One region of the Methylocystis sp. SB2 genome, then DNA from elsewhere that is predicted to be linked to it. Evidence: riboswitches for the same ligand, from Rfam matches in the RefSeq annotation. Region 1 holds a riboswitch; the other holds the start of a gene.
What was found. A riboswitch is a leader RNA that binds a small molecule or an ion and turns the genes downstream of it on or off. The one in region 1 is predicted to bind cobalamin.
Positions count from the first base shown of each region.

Region 2: it holds a riboswitch for cobalamin, as region 1 does, so the genes downstream of both, ACPS74_RS15870 (CbtB domain-containing protein) here and ACPS74_RS10025 (TonB-dependent receptor plug domain-containing protein) in region 1, are expected to answer to the same signal.

Region 1 is NZ_CP187401.1:2,045,472-2,051,834, reverse strand. Features, by position in the region: gene fumC (class II fumarate hydratase) at 1-1,193, shown strand, start outside; gene ACPS74_RS10030 (M20/M25/M40 family metallo-hydrolase) at 1,420-2,808, shown strand; cobalamin riboswitch at 3,058-3,262, shown strand; gene ACPS74_RS10025 (TonB-dependent receptor plug domain-containing protein) at 3,373-5,451, shown strand; gene ACPS74_RS10020 (DUF7676 family protein) at 5,476-6,075, shown strand; gene ACPS74_RS10015 (hypothetical protein) at 6,128-6,363, shown strand, end outside.
Region 2 is NZ_CP187401.1:3,260,981-3,267,343, forward strand. Features, by position in the region: gene cobN (cobaltochelatase subunit CobN) at 1-2,277, opposite strand, end outside; gene cobW (cobalamin biosynthesis protein CobW) at 2,284-3,315, opposite strand; gene ACPS74_RS15865 (CbtA family protein) at 3,312-3,974, opposite strand; gene ACPS74_RS15870 (CbtB domain-containing protein) at 3,987-4,172, opposite strand; cobalamin riboswitch at 4,224-4,419, opposite strand; gene cobO (cob(I)yrinic acid a,c-diamide adenosyltransferase) at 4,468-5,088, shown strand; gene ACPS74_RS15880 (sterol desaturase family protein) at 5,269-6,312, shown strand; gene ACPS74_RS15885 (DMT family transporter) at 6,309-6,363, shown strand, end outside.

The DNA.
Region 1 (6,363 bases):
AAATCGCCGACGCGATTGTCGTCGCCGCGCGTGAGGTGATCGACGGCAAGCTCGACGAGCATTTTCCGCTCGTCGTGTGGCAGACCGGCTCCGGCACTCAGACGAACATGAACGTCAATGAGGTGATCGCCAATCGCGCCAATGAAATGCTCGGCGCCCCCCGCGGCTCGAAATCGCCCGTTCATCCCAACGATCACGTCAATCTCGGTCAGTCGTCGAACGACAGTTTCCCGACCGCCATTCACGTCGCCGGCGCCACGACGATTTCCGGTCGGCTGATTCCCGCCGTCGAGCGGCTGCATATTTCGCTCAACGCCAAGGCGGTGAAATTCGCGAATATCATCAAGATCGGCCGCACCCATCTGCAGGATGCGACCCCGGTGACGCTCGGCCAGGAGTTTTCCGGCTATGCGGCGCAGGCCGAATACGCGGAAAGGCGCATCAGAACGACGCTCGCCGATCTTCTGCAGCTCGCCCAGGGCGGGACGGCGGTCGGCACGGGGGTCAACACCTTCAAGGGCTTTGGCGAAGAGGTCGCCGCCGATATCGCCGAGCAGACAGGACTGCCTTTCGTTTCGGCGCCCAACAAATTTGAGGCGCTCGCCACGCATGACGCCATCGTCTTCGCCCATGGCGCGCTCAATGCGCTGGCGTCGGGCCTCTACAAGATCGCGAGCGACATTCGCCTGCTCGGCTCGGGGCCGCGCGCCGGCCTCGGGGAACTGAGGCTTCCCGAGAACGAGCCCGGCTCGTCGATCATGCCGGGCAAGGTCAATCCGACCCAGGTCGAGTCGCTCACAATGGTTTGCACGCGGGTTTTCGGCAACAATTCGACGATCACTTTCGCGGCCTCGCAAGGCCATCTCGAACTTAATGTGCTGAAGCCGGTCGTCGGCTTCGCGCTGCTCGAATCGACGATCCTGCTCGCCGACGGCATCAACAGTTTCGTCGCACGCTGCGTCGACGGCATTGAAGCGGATGAGGCCAACATCAAGCGTTTCCTCGATCGCTCGCTGATGCTCGTCACCGCGCTCGCGCCGAAGATCGGCTATGACGCGGCCTCGAAGATCGCCCGCGCCGCGCACAAAAACGGCACGAGCCTGAAGGAAGAGGCGCTCGCATCCGGCAAGGTGACGGAAGTCGAATTCGACGAAATCGTGCGGCCGGAGAATATGCTCGCGCCGAGCGATTGAGCAGCCAAAGTAGCTTGCGTAAACACCCTCCCCTCGAGGGGGAGGGTCGGCGCGTAGCGCCGGGGTGGGGTGATCGTCTTTTCTATCTCTCGTCTCCTCTTAATGTCACCCCCGCCCGCGCTGCGCAGCGCGACCTCCCCCCTCGAGGGAAAGGTGAAACACGCGCCGCGCCTTCCCCTCGCCATGCATCCGCATTAGTTTCGGCTTCTCACCGAGGAGCTGATTCATGGCCGCACTCGACGCCGTGCTCACGACCATAGACGCCAATCTCGACGCTTCGCGAGAACGCCTGTTCGATCTCTTGCGCATTCCCTCGGTTTCGACCGATCCGGCCTATAGCGCGCAATGTCTGCAGGCGGCGAACTGGCTGAAGGATCAGCTCAACGGCCTTGGTTACGAGGCGCAAGTGCGCGAGACGCCCGGCCATCCGATCGTCGTCGGCCACGCCAAGGCGAAGCGCAAGGATGCGCCGCATGTGCTGTTCTACGGCCATTATGACGTGCAGCCGCCAGATCCCTTGGAGCTGTGGGAAACCGAACCCTTCGCGCCGCGGCTGACCGAGGGCAAGGATGGCAAGGACATCGTCGCCCGCGGCGCCTCGGACGACAAAGGCCAGCTGATGACCTTTCTTGAAGCGTGCCGCGCGTTCGAAGCGAATGGCGGCCTGCCCTGCAACGTCACATTTCTGTTCGAGGGCGAAGAGGAGACGGGATCGCCCTCGCTTCCCGGCTTTCTCGCCGCGCATAAGGACGAACTCTCGGCGCCCGATCTCGCGCTCGTCTGCGACACCAGCATGTGGAACGCGTCAACGCCGGCGATCACGGTGATGCTGCGCGGGCTCGCGCTCGAAGAGGTGATCATCAAAGGGCCGAGCCATGATCTGCATTCCGGCATGTTCGGCGGGCCGGTGCTGAATCCGATTCATGTGCTGGCGAAAATCATCGCCGATCTGCATGACATCGAGGGCAAGGTGACGCTGCCCGGCTTTTACGCCAGCGTGCCGGAGATTCCTGAAGACATCGCCGAGCAATGGCGCGCCATCGACTTCGATGAGGCCAAATGGCTCTCCGAAGTCGGCCTCACGCGCGTCGGCGGCGAAACCGGCCGCGGAATCATCGAGCAGATCTGGGCGCGCCCGACCTGCGACGTGAATGGAATCATCGGCGGCTACACCGGCGCGGGATCAAAGACGGTGCTGCCGGCGCAGGCGTCGGCGAAATTCTCCTTTCGCCTCGTCGGCAAGCAGGACGCCAAAACGATCCTGGAAAGCTTCCGTAGTTTTGTGCGCGAGCGTCTGCCAACCGACGCCAAGGCCGAATTCATTTCGCATGGCGCTTCGAACGCGCTTCAGCTTCCGTTCGGTTCGGAAGCGCTTAGTCGCGCGCGCCGCGCGCTTGCGGAAGAATGGGAGAAGGAAGCGGTGCTCGCCGGCTGCGGCGGGTCGATCCCGATCGTGGGCAGTTTCAAGCGCGACCTCAATATGGATTCGCTGATGATCGGCTTCGCGCATGACGACGACCGCATTCATTCGCCCAATGAGAAATATTCCTACACATCGTTTCACAAGGGAACGCGCTCCTGGGCGCGTGTGCTGCACGCGCTGGCCGCGGCGTGAGTTGGAAATTGATTGCATTGAAGTCGGCCCCTCTCCTTCGAGACGCCGCTTCGCGGCTCCTCAGGATGAGGGGCCTCAAGTCACGCGTGTGAATTTGCAAGAAGCAGTCCTCATGCTGAGGAAGCGGCGAAGCCGCTGTCTCGAAGCACGAGGACTGCGGCGTTTCAGGATGCGCGTTCACGACCAAGGCTCTTCGCTCAATCGCAACGACAATCGTTGCCACGCTCTTGACTTGTCGTACGATCGGCATTCTATTTTGCGGCAGACGGTTCCTAACGGGATCAAAATGGGAATGCGGTGAGCGCGCAGCTTCGTGCGCAATTCCGCGGCTGCCCCCGCAACTGTAAGCGGCGAGCCGACGACCACTAAGCCACTGGAGCCATAAGGCTCTGGGAAGGCGGTCCGAGGCGACAACCCGCGAGCCAGGAGACCTGCCGTCGCTTCGTGGTCACGCGCGAAAGCGTCGGGCGGGGTGCACCGATGCGGCCGATGCCTCTCGCCTTGTTGGCGAGTCGGCAAAGACCTTCGCAGTGACGGCCCACGTCTCGCTGCGAGTCTACGCGCATGCATCTCCACATTCAGAGCCCCGCCTTGCGCGGCGCGTTTCTGCTGTCTTTATCCCTCTTCGCTTCCGTCGCTTCCGCCCAGCAATCCCTACCGGTCATCGAAATCGGCCCGTTGAGCCCGGCGCAGCCGGGCTCGCCCGCCGCCGAAGTTGAGGACCAAACCGTCGTCACGCCGACGCGCGTCGAGCAGCCGGCATCGAGCAGCGGCGCTTCGGTCAGCGTCATTCATGCGCGCGACATTCAAAAGCGCGGATCGCTCGGCTTCAACGACGTTCTGCGCGGCGTGCCGGGACTTGACGTCTATTCGAATGGCGGACCCGGAACGCAGACCTCGGTCGCCTTGCGCGGCTCGACGCCGGGACAGACTTTGGTGCTCATCGACGGCATTCGCATTGGCGATCCAACGAGCACCGACGGTTCGGTGGACTTCGGCCAGCTCATCCCAACCGACATCGAGCGGATCGAAGTGCTGCGCGGTCCGCAATCGGCGCTTTACGGCTCGGACGCGATGGGCGGCGTGATCAACATCATCACGCGTCGCGGCAAAGGCGCGCCGCAAGGCTGGATCATGTCGGAAGGCGGCGCCTATGGAACGTCGTCGTCGCGCGCGTCGATCTCGGGAAGCGACGGGCGCGGCGCCTACGCGTTGTCGATCTCCGGCCTGCATGCCGACGGCTTCCCGCGCTACGGTTATCGTCAGCAACGTCCCATCGTGATCGGCGATCAGACGACGCCGCTGCCGCCGCTGCCCGCCGATGATCCGACGAACAATGTCGGCGTCACCGGACGCAACGGCTATGAATTCACCGAAGATGCGCGGATCGAGGCGGGAGTCGCCGGCTACGACAGCGCCATTCGCTACGACAATCCTTACGCCTTCAGTCCTATTAGCGTTTTCGATCGCTTCAATCATCAGCATGCGACCTTCATGCAGGGCTATGTGCGGCTCGGCGCGGAGATGTTCGACAAGACTCTGCGCAACCGGCTGACGCTCTACGCCAATCGCGGCAACCGCGACGCCTGGATGACGGAAGCCTGTTTCGACATGCTAACCTTCACATCGCAGAACTGCCGCTTCGGCTATCTCGGCGGGCGCAGGGGCGTCGAATATCAAAGCGATGTCGCGCTGGGGCCGTTCGGTCTCGCGACACTTGGCTCGCGCGTCGAAACCGAGACCGCGCAGAATTCGCGCGAAGCCTGGATCGTCGATGATTTCACGCCGTCGCGCGCCGTCCAGACGACATGGTCGGGCTATGCGCAGCATCAATTCACGCTCTTCGATCGGCTCGACATTTCTTATGGCGGGCGCGCCGATGCGGTGAGCAAGAACCAAACGTTTCTCACCTGGCGGACGATGGCGAATTTCCGCATCGACGAGGTCGGCATGCGGCTGCGCGGCTCCGCGGCGACCGGCGCAAAAACCGCTTCGCTCTATCAGCGGTTCAGCCAGTACGGCGATCCGGCGCTCGCGCCCGAACGCGTGTTCGGCTTCGACGCCGGCGTTGATCAGAGTTTTTTTGGCGGCGTCGCGACGGCCTCCGTCTCGGTCTTTCACAATCGCTACGAAAATCTTGTTCAATTCGGAAAGGCAGAGAGTTGCGCGTCGACGCAAATCTTCGGCTGCTATTTCAACGTCGGACGCGCGGATACGCGCGGCGTCGAATTTTCGGGCGAAGCTGCTCTCGTGCCTGGCGCTCTGCTGTTGCGTGGAAGCTACACGTTCCTTTCGGCCCGCAATCTCGATGATGACGAGGATAGCATCTACGCCGGACGCTCGCTTTTGCGCCGGCCGCGTCACAAGGGCATGTGGTCGGTCATCTATACCGGCGCGCCGGGTCTCGAACTCGAGGCGCGCGCCAATATCGTCGGCGCCGCGCATGATTTGGATTTCATCTTCAATAAGCGCGTGATGCTCGCGCCCTATGTGCGGCTCGATCTCTTCGCGAATTACAAGCTAACAGACTCGCTGACGCTGCATGGGCGGATCGAGAATGTCGGCAATGCGCTCTACGAGGAAGTCTACAATTATTCGACGACGGCGCGCGCCTTCTACGGCGGCGTGAAATACGCCTGGTGACGAATGAACGGCAGGGAGATCGATATGGAAGCCACTATAGACGTAAGGCCAAGCACAACACCAAGACGCATCGTCGAGCCCGACGGCGCGGCGCTCGACGTCTTCTCGCTGCCGCTAGATACGGCCAGTCTTGAAGAATTGTTTCGTGACCTTTTCGAACATCACTGGCGCGAGATCGTCTTCGGGCCGATCATTCAAGGCGCGGCGTGGGAAATCCACGCCGACCGTCCGCCGACGCGGATCAGGCTGCTCGACGGCTATCTCACCGTCGCCTTCGGCGTCACGCATTTTCACGTCTGCATCGGCGAGAACAAGGGATCGCGCACACGGCCGACGTCTCCCGAACTTGCAAAGATCAGACGCACGTCGCGCGCCGAACTCTATCGGCGGCGAAACACAAGCTGCGTGCCGATGTCGTGGGGACTGCAGCTGTTCAACGGCGCCGGCGAACAGCAGATCACCGTGCTGCTGCCCAATCCCTTCCTCGACGCGGAAACGGACAAAGTCCTGAAAGAACCGGATTGGTCGCGTCTCGCGCTGTGGGACAAGTTGCGCGCGCGCTGGTTTGGCCTGCACGCACCCGATCCCATTGATCGCTCGGCAGGCCGGTCGCCAGGCGACTGACGCGCCGCGCTTTTAATCTCAACTTCCGTCTTCACTTGAAAGGAGAATGCTCATGTCCATTATGTCTGCCACTCTTCCGACGACAAACCGCCGCGCCTTCTGGGCCGCGACCTTCATCGCCGCCAGCATCATTTTCAGCTTCGGTTGGGCTTGCGCCTTGCCGTTCGCCGGCTTCGCCGCCGTCGCGGCGCTCACCACTGCGCGTCGCGAGGCCCTGCTGCTGACGGCCGCAGTCTGGTTCGCCAATCAGGTCGTGGGTTTTCTTTTCCTGCATTATCCGACGGACGC
Region 2 (6,363 bases), 1.2 Mb from region 1:
CAGAACGTCGGCGCGTCCGCGCGACGGCGCGCCGGCGGGGCCGGGCTCGACGAAGCGGCCCGCAAGCGCGGCGATAAGCGCGTTGCGTTCGGCGCGCGCGCAGGCGCCGCGCGCAGGATCCACGTCTGAATCTTCTTCGGCGCGCCCGAAGACATGGAGTCCGTCGCCGATGCGCATGTCCTTGAGGTCGCACATCCAGGCGTCGAGCCGCGTCAATGTCTCGGCGATGTCCATCTCGCGCGAGACGCCGCATTCGGCGGCAAGACCGCTGCGCTCGGCTTCGTCGATGATCGCGCCGGCGATGAGTTTTGCGCGGCGCGCGTCAAGCGCGCTCGCCGTCGCATATTCATCGAGCAGCGTTTCGACTTTCGCCGCCGCGTCGAACAGTTCGGCGTCGACGAGCGGCGGGGTCAGATGGCCAATGGTCACGGCGCATGTGCGTCGCTTCGCCTGCGCCGCTTCGCCGGGATCATTGACGATGAAAGGATAGATGAGCGGCGTCGGACCGAGCACCGCTTCCGGCGCGCACGTCTCGGACAGCATGACCGATTTTCCGGGAAGCCATTCGAGCGTGCCATGCGCGCCAAGATGAATGAGCGCGTCGATCTTTCGCACATGTCGCAGCCAAAGATAGAAAGCGACATAGGCGTGACGCGGCGGGCGCTGAACGTCGTGGTAGGACTCGTAACGCTCCGTGCGCGCGCCGCGATCGGGCTGCAGCGCGATGATGAGCTTGCCGGCTTCGAGACAGGAAAATCGGAAGACGCCGTCGACGAGGGCAGGATCATCCTGCGGCGCGCCCCAGGCGTCGTTGACGCTTGCGACGAAAGCTGCGGGGAGGGTTGAAAGCCAAGCGCGGTAATCAGCAAGCGAGACTTCGATGACGAACGTCCGGTCTTCCAGATCACGCAGCAAAGATGACGCGCGTTCCCTTCTCCCGCTTGCGGGAGAGGGTGGCCCGGCGAAGCCGGGTCGGGAGAGGGCCCTCATCCGTCGCCACTGCGTGGCGACACCTTCTCCCGCAAGCGGGAGAAGGATATCGCGCTCAGAGTCGACGCCAACTTCATATCCCGCATCGACCAACGCCGAGACGATCTCATGCACGCTTGCTTCCGCATCGAGGCCGATGGCGTAGCCGCCGCGGCCGCGACGCGCCGGATAATCCGAAAGAATAAGCGCGAGGCTCTTGTCTGCATTGGGTTTGCGGCGCAGCCGCGCCCAGTTCAACGCGAGGTCCGCGACGAAGTCGATGCGCGAGCGTTCCGGCGCATGGCGCGTCTCGCTGAATTCCGCCGCAAGACGCAGCGGCGCTTCCTCCTTGAAGGAAATCGTGCGCGTGAAGATGCGCCCGTCAACTTCCGGCAGAACGACATTCATCGCGAGATCGGCGCCGTTCGCGCCGCGCGTTGAGCCTTCCCATGCTTCGCGTGAAGAGATGGCAAGTGCGACCTGCAGCACCGGCGCGTCCGCGCCATCGAGCACGCTTCCCGTGTCGCGACGCGCCGAAAAGGCGGTGGCGTTGAGGATGACGTCGGGCGCGAAGGATTCGAGCGCGCCCGAAACGAAAGCTTCGCTCTCCGCCTCCTTCAGGCTCGCGACATAGATCGCCTCGACGGAGAACCCCCGCTCAGCCAGCGCATCGGCGAGCGCGACGATCGGCGCGACGTCATCGGCAAGGAACATGGCGCGATAGAAGACGATCGTCGCGCGTAAGGCACCGCCGGCGCGGCAAGTGGATTGGAATTTCCCGGCGCTGGCGACGGGAGCGCTTTCGCGCCACTGCGCCGGATCGCCGGCAAGAGTTGCGGCATAGCCGAGGAATGAACGCAGATTGTCGGGACCACCATCCTGAAAGAAGCGCCAAATTCGATTGAGCGTTTCTGTGTCGAGCGTCGACGCTTGTTTCAGACGTGCGTCGTCGTGCGCATCGCCAGGAACGATCGCGAGGGCGATGCCCTTCGCGCGCGCCAGCGCCTCGAGCTGCTCGACTCCATAGGGCCAATAGTCTTTGCCGCCGAGCAGCCGCACGACGATCAGCCGCGCATGTTGCGCGACGGCGTCGAGATAGAGATCGACGGAGTAGGGGTGCTTCAATTGCGCGAGCGACGCGCAGCGAAAGCTCGGGAGAGTCGCGCCGCTTTGCTCATAAAGCCCCGCCAGCAGCCGCAGCTCTGAATCAGAGAAGGATAGAAACACGATCTCCGCGGGAGATTGTCCAAGATCGACGGCGGCGCCGGCGTCGTCGAGATTATGGAGATCGCGCGGGAGTAGATGCATGGCGTATCACGGCTGCGCCAGCGTCGCGATCACCGCGTCGCGATTGAGGCCTTTCTCGCCGATGATCACGACGCGACTCATGCGCTGCTCATCGGGTCTCCACGCCCGATCGAAATGATGTTCGATGCGCGCGCCGACGCCTTGCACGAGCAGGCGCATCGGCTTGCCGATAACTTCGACGAATCCCTTGATGCGCAGCACGTCATGCGCGCGCGCCGCTTCGGCCAGTCGCGCAACCAGCGCCGCCGGATCGGCGACGGCCGAGAGCGACACGACGAAACTATCGAAGTCGTCATGGTCATGTTCCGGCTCGGCGTCATGATGCGACGGACGGGTCGCGAGATCATCCTCCGCCGCCGCCGAAAGGCCGAGCAGCACGAGCGGATCGACGCGCCCGCCGCTGGCGCGCACGATCTTCGCCGCTTTCCGGGCGCCTAGCGCCAAGCGGTTTGCGACGTCGCGTTCTTCGTCGGCGCCCAGCAGATCGGTCTTGTTGAGGATGATAAGATCGGCGCAGGCGAGCTGATCTTCGAACACTTCTTCCAGCGGATTGTCGTGGTCGATCGTCTGCGTGTCTTCGCGCTCCTTGGCGATCGCATCGAGATCGTCAGCGAAACGGCCCTCCGCCACGGCCTTGCCGTCGATGACGGCGATGACGCCGTCGACCGTCAGCTTGGAGCGGATCGCCGGCCAGTCGAACGCCTTTACCAGCGGCTTGGGCAGCGCCAGTCCAGAGGTTTCGATGATGATGTGATCGGGACGTTTTTCATGCGCCAGCAGCGCTTCGATCGCCGGGATGAAATCGTCGGCGACGGTGCAGCACAGACAGCCGTTGGCGAGTTCGACGATGTTTTCTTCCGGGCAGTTTTCCACGCCGCAGGCGCGCAGGATTTCGCCGTCGACGCCAACGTCGCCGAATTCATTGATGACGAGCGCGAGGTGCCGGTCCTTGGCGTTTTCGAGCACATGACGGATGAGCGTCGTCTTCCCCGCGCCAAGGAAGCCGGTGACAATCGTTGCAGGGATTTTGGCGCTCATGAGGATTCCTGTTGGCGCGACTGGAGTCGCCAGACGAGACCGGCGAGCGCGCCGGCAAGCGCCCAGCTGATCGCCTGAACGGCGAGCGAGGCGGCCGCGAAGCGCGCGGCGAGCTCCGCCGGCGCCGTGCTCTCGGGCGTCGCGGGCTGCGGCGCGAAGAAATGCGGCGCGACGATCAGTACGACGCCGACGATTTTTGCCGCGGTCGAGTCAAGCCGCAACAAGGCGAAGAGTCCGGCGCCGGTGGACAGCGCGGTCGCAAGCCACCAGATTTGGCGCGCGGCGAGTTCGGTTTCCGCCATGCCGGGAAGCTGCGGCGCGAGGCCAAGACTCGTTGCGAGTCCCGTCGCGGCGAAGGCGCAGGCGCCCCAGAGCGCGGCGCGGCGCGGCGCGATGGCGTCGCCGGAGAGAAGCATCGCGGCGAGCAGGATGAGCGCATAGCCGATCGAGACGGCGATCGTCGCGACGCTGGTCGCCGCCGTGCGGCTCAGGCCGGCAAGCGCTGCGCCCGCGTCGGCCCCGTCATGCGCATGCTGCGCCGCCTCATAGACCTCGGCGGCGAGGATGAGCGGCGTCGTGGTGAAGTGCTGCAGGGCCGCGACCGCAAGCCCGGCGACAAGGCCGGCGATCAGGCCGGTCGTCAAAACGCGCGCGATCAAACGCGTTGCGGCCTAGTGACAGGGGAAGGAGAGCGCGTGGCGCGTGTCATGCGCCGCGTCATGCACGCTTTCTGGATAGGCGAAGCCCGCAAGCCAAACGAGCCCGAAGCCGAGAGTGAGCGCAACAACGGCGGCCTTCAGCGCCTCAAGTCTCGAAGCGGGGAGGGCGGCGGCGTTGGCGGATGATTTGGCGTTCATATCGGTCTCCCTGCCGCCCCACCGGCGGCGATGCGATGCGCGCGGCGATCCGAAACGATCGCCTTGACGGCAGGTCTCCTGGCTCCCGGGTCGTCGGATCGCGCCGCCTTCCCAAGCCTCACGCTCAGTGGCAGATGGCGCGGACCTTGCCGGCTACAGTTGCGGGGGCAGCCGCGGAAAAAGGCGTAATGCCCGCGCCGCGTTCCCTTTTCACTTCTTGCGAAGGACCGTCCCGACTAGTCATATGCGCGGCTCATGCTTCCGTCAAACCGGCCGAGGAGCGCCTGTGACCGAGATGAACGAAGACGACGAGGCGCGGCGGCATCGTCTCAAGATGGAGAAGCGCAAGGCCGTCCAGGACGCCGAGGTCGCCGGCAAGACGGTCGCCCGCAAAGGCCTGCTGATGGTCCACACGGGCGCCGGCAAGGGCAAGTCGACGGCGGCCTTCGGGCTGGCGTTGCGCGCGCTTGGCCATGGCTGGAAGATCGGCGTCGTTCAGTTCGGCAAGGGCCAGTGGCAGACAGGCGAGCGGAACATGCTCGAAAAGCTCGGGCAAGAGTTCGGTCAGGTCGCCTGGCATACGCTTGGCGAGGGCTTCACCTGGGAGACTCAGGACCGCGCGCGCGACGAGGCGGCGGCGCGGCGCGCCTGGGAGAAGGCGCGCGAACTGATGGACGACCCTCACATTCGCCTGCTGGTGCTCGACGAATTGAACATTGCGCTGCGCTACGAGCATTTGCCGCTGGAGGAAGTACTGGGCGCGCTCGCCGCGCGGCGCGATGATCTCAACGTCGTCGTGACCGGACGCAACGCCAAGCCGGAGCTCATCGCCGCCGCCGATCTCGTCACCGAGATGACCCTGGTCAAGCACCATTTCGGCGCCGGCGTCAAAGCGCAGGAGGGAATCGAATTCTAACCCGAAACCTGTTCTGAAGCCCGCCGGCAGGTCGCTCTTGGCAGCGGCTCGCGTAGAGAATACGCTTTGCAGGCAGGCAGTTCCGCGGCGGACAGGGACGCGCGCCAGCGACGCGAGCAGGCATCCCGAGGCGCGTCAGTCCTGGCTGAACTCTCAACATCATCTGGACCCGAAAGCTCGATGGACGTTTACGACGCGCTCCGCTTTTCCGCTGCGAGAATCTCCAACGAATTGTTTTCGGCGGGATCGATTTTTTCGGTCTATTCGCTGGCGACGACGTTTGTCATCGCCGTCGCCGCGCTGGCCTATCAGCGCAAGATGCGCCGGGGGCGCGTCAACCTCCGGGCCATCGCGCGGGCAATATTCGACAAGAGACTCCTGCAATCCAAGTCATTTGCCGCGGACGTCAAGCTCTTCGTCCTGAGCGTCGTTCTCATGCCGGTCGTGGTGGGCGCGCTCGTTCTATCGACGAACGGCGTTGCGACCGCCGTGAGCGCCGCGCTGCGTAGTTCATTTGGCGCTTTTGCGCCGGTCTCTTGCTGTGACCTTTCGATAAAGCTCTTCTCTACCGCCGTGCTTTTTTTGGCCTATGAGATCGGCTATTGGGTCGATCACTATCTCAAGCATCGGATTCCGTTTTTGTGGGAGTTCCACAAGGTGCATCACACCGCCGAGGTGCTGACCCCGGTGACGAATTTTCGCAATCATCCAATCGACAACATTTTTTTCGGCTACATGCTGGCGATGTTCATTGGCGGCGCGTCAGGCGTATTGGCGTGGGTCTTTGGGCGAACCACTGAATCCTTCACGGTCGACGGGAAGAACATCCTTTTCATCTTCTTCCTTTGGACGATCGGGCATCTTCAACATTCGCAATTCTGGATTCCCTTTCGCGGGATTTTGGGACACGTCGTCCTAAGCCCCGCGCATCACCAGATCCATCATTCGACAGATCCGCAGCACTTCAATCGCAACTTCGGCAGCGTTCTTGCCATTTGGGACTGGATGTTCGGATCGCTTGAGATGCCTTCGACCAAAAACCCGCGCCTTAAATACGGGGTCGAGGAAGACGCCGCGGACCCGCATTCGTCATTCGGATTATTGGCGACCCCGATTTATAGAGCCGCCCTCGCGCTCTGGGGCGCGCTCGCCGATGCGTGGAATGCAGGAACCGAGCGACTCGAGCAGCGCCGTCAAAGGCTCAAGAGCACAGGCATATTATGAGCCGTGTTCGCGCCGACTTGCTGCTTGTGCTGGCGGCTTTTATCTGGGGGA